3 regions of the Candidatus Agathobaculum pullicola genome follow, and region 2 is predicted to be linked to each of the others. Evidence: predicted binding sites of a transcription regulator. Region 2 holds the regulator's gene; each other region holds the start of a gene.
The links. Region 2 encodes Rex, which represses fermentation and respiration genes when NADH is low (regulators of the CRP and FNR family bind a similar motif). Its sites were predicted from a motif close to ATTGTTAANNNNTTAACAAT; they were not measured.
Positions count from the first base shown of each region.

Region 1: ACTQ3V_RS10165 (acyl-CoA dehydrogenase) is a predicted target of Rex. The motif match lies at 1,284-1,303, and genes of this name have one in related genera.
Region 3: ACTQ3V_RS07600 (acetyl-CoA C-acetyltransferase) is a predicted target of Rex. The motif match lies at 1,032-1,051, and genes of this name have one in related genera.

Region 1 is NZ_JBQKJP010000027.1:30,954-33,154, forward strand. Features, by position in the region: gene ACTQ3V_RS10165 (acyl-CoA dehydrogenase) at 1-1,147, opposite strand, end outside; gene asnB (asparagine synthase (glutamine-hydrolyzing)) at 1,502-2,201, shown strand, end outside.
Region 2 is NZ_JBQKJP010000003.1:143,907-146,107, reverse strand. Features, by position in the region: gene metA (homoserine O-acetyltransferase MetA) at 130-1,044, shown strand; gene ACTQ3V_RS02675 (redox-sensing transcriptional repressor Rex) at 1,084-1,722, opposite strand; gene ACTQ3V_RS02670 (isocitrate/isopropylmalate family dehydrogenase) at 1,762-2,201, opposite strand, start outside.
Region 3 is NZ_JBQKJP010000017.1:2,320-4,520, reverse strand. Features, by position in the region: gene ACTQ3V_RS07615 (4-hydroxyphenylacetate 3-hydroxylase family protein) at 1-290, shown strand, start outside; gene ACTQ3V_RS07610 (hypothetical protein) at 376-642, shown strand; gene ACTQ3V_RS07605 (hypothetical protein) at 682-936, shown strand; gene ACTQ3V_RS07600 (acetyl-CoA C-acetyltransferase) at 1,117-2,201, shown strand, end outside.

The sequences.
Region 1 (2,201 bases), on a different contig from region 2:
GCAGAATCTGACCGGCGATGACCATTCTCTGAACCTGAGAAGTGCCCTCGTAGATCTCGGTGATCTTAGCGTCACGCATCATGCGCTCCATCGGGTACTCACGGATATAACCGTAGCCGCCGTAGATCTGGACACACTTGGTGGTAACGTCCATTGCCACTTCAGAAGCGTACAGCTTTGCCATAGCAGCTTCCTTGGTAAACGGCAGACCCACGTCGTGGTTGAACGCAGCGCGGCGAACGAGCAGACGAGCAGCGTCGATCTGGGTGTACATATCGGCTACCATCCACTGCAGGCCCTGGAACTTGTCCAGCGTCTTGCCGAACTGAACGCGCTCCTTCATGTACTGGATCGCCTTATCCAGCGCGCCCTGCGCGATGCCGAGCGCCTGAGAAGCGATACCGATACGGCCGCCGTCCAGCGTCATCATAGCAATCTTAAAGCCGCCGTTCTCCTTGCCGAGCAGACGGTCAGCCGGCAGATGCACATCTTCAAAAATCAGCTCGGAGGTCTGCGAGCCGCGAATGCCCATCTTGTGCTCGATCTTGCCGATGGAGAAGCCCGGGTCATCCTTGTCCACGATGAACGCGGAAATGCCCTTGTTGCCCTTGCTCTTATCGGTCATCGCGAAAACAACATAAGTATCCGCGCGGCCGCCGCCGGTGATGAACACCTTGGTACCATTGAGGATGTAGGAGCCATCCGGCTGCTTCTCAGCGATGGTCTGCTGTGCAGCGGAGTCAGTGCCCGCGTTGGGCTCGGTCAGGCCGAATGCGCCCACCTTTGCGCCTTCCTTAGGCTCGATGAGCGGGCGGAGCCACTTTTCCTTCTGCTCGGGCGTACCGAACGCGTAGATCGGCCAAGCGCCCAGCGTGCCGTGCGCGGAAATAATCGCACCGGTGGTGCCGCACACGCGGCTAACCTCTTCGATTGCGATAGAGTAGCAAACATAGTTGCCGCCGGAGCCGCCGACTTCCTTGGGGAACTGAATGCCCATCAGGCCATACTTCATCAGCTTCTGGACAGTCTCTTCCGGATAGCGCTCCTGCTCGTCGATCTCGGCTGCGAGCGGCTCTACTTCGTTAAGCGCGAACTCACGGCACATCTTCTGGAACAGTGCTTCTTCTTTTGTAAGCCTAAAATCCATGCCATATACCTCCCAAAAAATATTCGCGGGTGTACAGAAAAACACAGCGCCCGATGCCCATGGGCCGCAGCGCTGCGTTCCAAGCCAACACCCTACTTTGGAGCATGTCTATTTCTATTATATCGTTTGCCGGGAATATGTCAAGGATTTAACACACTTTTGCGTGAGATTTTCGACCCGTTTTTTTCCATTGTAAACCCGTATTTTAAACTCTGTGTGGAATCCGGGAGATTGTTTGCATTATAGTGTATTACACATCCGGTGTCCCACATCGTATCCCAGCGGTTTTTCTCATATTTCCCGCCCCTTCTGCATAAAAAGCAAGGAAGGCCATTATATAAGGAGGAAAAGTCTATGTGTGGAATCGGCGGCTTTGTCGATTATGAACACGACGCGCGCCGCTACGCCGCAGCGGCAAAGCGCATGCAGCGCAGCCTGACGCCGCGCGGTCCGGACGCGGCGGGGGACTATCAGGACGAGGACGCAGTGCTCGTCCATCGGCGCCTTATCGTCATTGACCCGGACGGCGGCTCGCAGCCCATGTGCGCGCCCGACGAAAACACGGTGTTGGTATATAACGGAGAGTTATATAATACAGAAGAAATACGCAAAGACCTGCTCGCACGCGGACACACATTCCGTGGCCATTCGGATACCGAGGTGCTGCTGCACGCCTTCCTTGAATGGGACACAGACGCTTTTGCGCGTCTCAACGGTATTTTCGCGTTCGCCATCTGGCAGAAGAAAGAACGGCGACTCGTGCTGTGCCGCGATCGTCTGGGTGTTAAGCCCCTGTTTGTCGCACACTTGCAGGACGGCATCGTATTTGGTTCAACCGTCGGCGCGGTGCTGTGCCACCCGGCGGTCGAGCCTGAGGTAGACGAGGACGGCCTGCGCGCCGTGCTGCTGCTCGGTCCTGCGCGCCCACCCGCGTCCGGTGTATTCCGGCAGGTCGACTCACTGCTGCCCGGGCATTACGCGGTGCTCACACCCGAGGGCTACGCCGACCGCACCTATTGGAAGCTGGAGGCACATGAGCACACAGACGATCTAG
Region 2 (2,201 bases):
CAGTATACCGCTTTTTTTTACTTTTGTCAACTGTTTTTTACCGCATTTTTACTTTTGCGCTTGTAGTTCTTTTTGCTTTCTGCTATAATAAAGCATTATAATGTTATTTTACAAAAAGGAGGGGTCGGCTTGCCAATCAAAATAGCCGACAGTCTGCCTGCGCGTGCGGTACTGGAAAGCGAAAACATCTTTGTCATGACCGAGCATCGTGCTACCACGCAGGATATTCGACCGCTTCGCATCGCATTACTCAATTTGATGCCCTTAAAAATCATTACGGAAACACAGATTTTACGTTGCTTATCCAATACCCCCATTCAAATTGAGGTAGATTTAATTCAAACTAAGACCTATCACTCAAAAAATACGCCCGAGGATCATCTGCTCACTTTCTACAAAACTTTTGATGATATTCGCGATCAAAAATACGACGGTTTCATCATTACCGGTGCTCCGGTAGAGAATATGCCGTTTGAGGATGTGGAATATTGGAATGAGCTGGTCGAGATCATGGATTGGAGCAAGACCCATGTTCACTCTACCCTACATATCTGCTGGGGTGCGCAGGCCGGTTTGTATCACCATTATGGTATTCCCAAATATCCGCTTCCGAGCAAGATGTCCGGTATTTTTCGTCACCATATGCTTTTCCCCAAGGAACCGCTGCTGCGCGGCTTTGATGATATATTTTTCGCCCCTCATTCGCGCTATACCGAAGTGCGCACCGAGGATATTCTCCAAAATGATCGGCTGCGGTTGCTGGCTGAATCCAACGAAGCCGGTGTATATATCGTAGAAGCAATGAACGGCCGTCAGATCTTCGTGCTCGGCCACGGGGAATACGACTCTGATACGCTCAAGAACGAATATGAGCGAGACTTAGCCAAGGGTTTGAACCCTACTATTCCGGTTCACTACTTCCGCAACGACGATCCGGATGACGAAATTCTTGTCACTTGGAAAGCGCATGCGCATTTGTTCTATACTAACTGGGTTAACTACTACGTCTATCAGACCACGCCATATTTTCTTGATAAAATATGAATTCACAAAAAAGAAACGGCCCGCAGGCCGTTTCTTTTTTTATTCGTCTGTCGAACTGACCAGATGGCACAGCGTCATTAAGCTATCAGACAGATGGACGTTTTCCACCGGAACGCCCAGACCGCCCAGATGTAGATCCTCTCCTGTAAAATTCCACAGGCCGCGAATCCCCTGATCAACCAGTTCCCGCGCAATCTCAGGCGCTTTGCCCCGCGGAATTGTGAGAACCGCCACATCCGGCTTGTGTTTGGCCAGAAATTCCTGCATGGTATCGCTGCTGCGTACCTCATAACCGCCGAACCTCTTCCCTGTCAGTTCCGGATTCGCGTCAAATGCACACAGCAGTTGGAATCCACTTGCCCCGAAATCAAAGTTGTTGAGCAGCGCGCGGCCCAAGTTGCCCGCACCCAGCAAAATTGCCGTACGTCCAGCACGCAAGCCAAGAATGGTGCCCAATTCCTCCATCAGCTTGTCAATATTATAACCGTAGCCCTGTTGACCGAAGCCTCCAAAGCAGTTAAAATCCTGCCGGATCTGCGACGCTGTCAACCCCATGCGCTCAGCCAGCGCACGCGAAGAGATGCGCTGCACGCCTTCAGCCTTCAGTTCACAGATATTCCGGTAATAGCGTGGCAGCCGCTGAATGACCGCTTTGGAAACCTCTTGCTTACGTTCCACAGGCTCTCTCCTTCTTTCTTCATTGGGATGGTACAGTGCTTACAGTTGCGCGATAGTATCCAGCATGTAATCCGTAAATTCCTGCGCAGTCGCACCGGTATCACGACCGGTAACAACCACTTTTTTTTCCTCAAACATGCAGATATCCAATGCACGGTCGAGTTTTTTCGCCAACTCGATTTCGCCGATGTGCTCAAGCAGCATCACCGATGCGCGCAGCACGGACGACGGATCGGCGTATTTTGCACGGCCTTCCTGCACCATACGCGGCGCAGAGCCGTGAATCGCCTCGAACATCGCATAACGCTTACCAATATTAGCCGAGCCGGCGGTGCCCACGCCGCCCTGAATCTCTGCCGCCTCGTCGGTGATGATATCGCCGTACAGGTTGGGCAGCACCACAACCTTGAAGTCACGGCGACGCTTGTCGTCGAGCAGCTTTGCGGTCATGATGTCAATGTACCAGTCATCAAATTCGA
Region 3 (2,201 bases), on a different contig from region 2:
TCGCCGGCGGCCTGATGGTCACACAGCCCTCCGAGGCTGACTACCGCAACCCGGCCCTGAAACCCTACATTGAGAAGTATCTCAAGGGAGTCGCTTCCGTTCCCACCGAGGACCGTATGCGCGTACTGCGTTTGATTGAAAATATGACGATGGGCACTGCTGCTGTCGGCTATCTGCCGGAATCCATGCACGGCGCAGGCTCGCCTCAGGCGCAGCGCATCATGATTGCCCGTCAGTCCAATCTGGAAATGAAGAAGGAACTGGCAAAGAAGATTGCTCGTATCCAGTAATCTCTGGGCATCGCATAGGCATTCATGGCGCACTGTGAGTGCCTATGTTTGCAATTTCACTCAGCCAAAGGAGGCTCACCGCACCATGCTGTGCTGCACTGTCAAATTCTGCGGCGGCTGCAATCCGCGCTACGACCGCGGAGAAGCCTATCAAACCGTGCGCACCTCCCTTGTGGATGCCGCTTCGTTTTCCTATCCGGAGGACGGCGTCCATTACGACGTACTGCTGATTATCCGCGGCTGCACCGGTTGCCCCTATCTGTATGAAGAAATTGACGCTGATCATCGCGTCATTATGGACTCCGCAGACGGCATCCCGGAAGCCATTCGGACAATCCGGCAATTGGCGTAAATTGGGCGGCCGCGCCAAGCGTCCGTCATGCAAGGGAGTATGATAGAACATGAAAAAAGTAAGCATTATCGCAGCGGAAGAGGCCGCAAGACCGGTCATCCAAACAACGTGACTCTGTTTTTCGCAGCCGGTCAGGGCCACCGCGACAGCATCGGCGCACCGGAGAAAATCGCTAACGTCGCGGCGGCAGAGGGTATCTCAGACAAGATGACTTTGACTGTCGAGGACGGCTCGATCAAGCGGATGGATGCCCACATCTTTCGTGACGCATGGATGGGTCTGGCGAACGATTAAATTCCGTTTTTTTCTGTGTGTGTATTGTACAGATGTTGGGTATATTGCCAACCGCTCCACAAACTTTCGCAAAACCTCTTGCAATTCTCCACACTTTTGATAAAATATTAACGAACTCGAAAGAGACAATAAACTGCACCGGTGCATCCGGTGCCAGAGAAGAAAAGGAGTAACAGCCAAATGAACGTTTACATCTGTTCCGCTGCCCGTACCGCTATCGGCACTTATGGCGGCACCCTTCGCGACGTACCTGCCGCTCAGCTCGGCATCGCTGCTGCCAACGCTGCCATTGAACGCGCTGGCGTTGACAAAGCTGCTATCGACGAATGCCTGTTTGGTCAGGTTTTGCAGGGCGGCGTCGGCCAGAACGTAGCCCGTCAGGTATCTCTCGGCGTCGGTATGCCGCTTGAGACTCCTGCCATGACCCTGAATAAGGTTTGCGCATCCTCCATGCGCGCTATCTCTCTGGGCTCTCAGATCATCCGCTCCGGCGAGGATCAGATGATGCTGGTCGGCGGCTGCGAGTCCATGTCCGGCGCACCGTATATCTCCCGCAACATGCGCTGGGGCGCTCGTATGAACGACGTGAAGTTTGTGGACTTGATGGTTTATGACGGTGTATTCGACGTATTCAACCAGTACCACATGGGCGTTACTGCGGAAAATGTTGCCGAGAAGTACGGCATTACCCGCGAGATGCAGGATCAGATCGGCTATGAGTCCCAGATGAAGGCTGCCAAGGCAATCGCTGACGGCAAGTTCAAGGACGAGATCGTTCCGATCGAGGTCAAGAAGAAGAAGGAAACCATTATCTTCGATACCGACGAGCACTGCCGTCCCCAGACCACGCTCGAGGGTCTGGCAAAGCTGCGCCCGGCCTTCAAGAAGGACGGCACGGTTACCGCAGGCAACGCTTCCGGCATCAACGACGCAGGCGCAGCCATGATTATCGCGTCCGAGGATTTCGTTAAGGCACACGGCCTCAAGCCGCTGGCCAAGATTCGCGCATTCGGCTCGGTTGGCTGTGATCCGTCCATCATGGGTATCGGCCCGATCGAATCCACCCGTCAGGCACTGGCGCGTGCCGGCCTGACCGTTGCAGACCTGGATCTGATCGAGTCCAACGAGGCATTTGCGGCACAGGCGGCTGCTGTAAACCGTGAGCTGGGCTTTGATATGGACAAGGTGAACGTCAACGGTGGTGCGATTGCACTCGGCCACCCGATCGGTGCAGCAGGCTGCCGTATCACCACCACCCTGCTTCA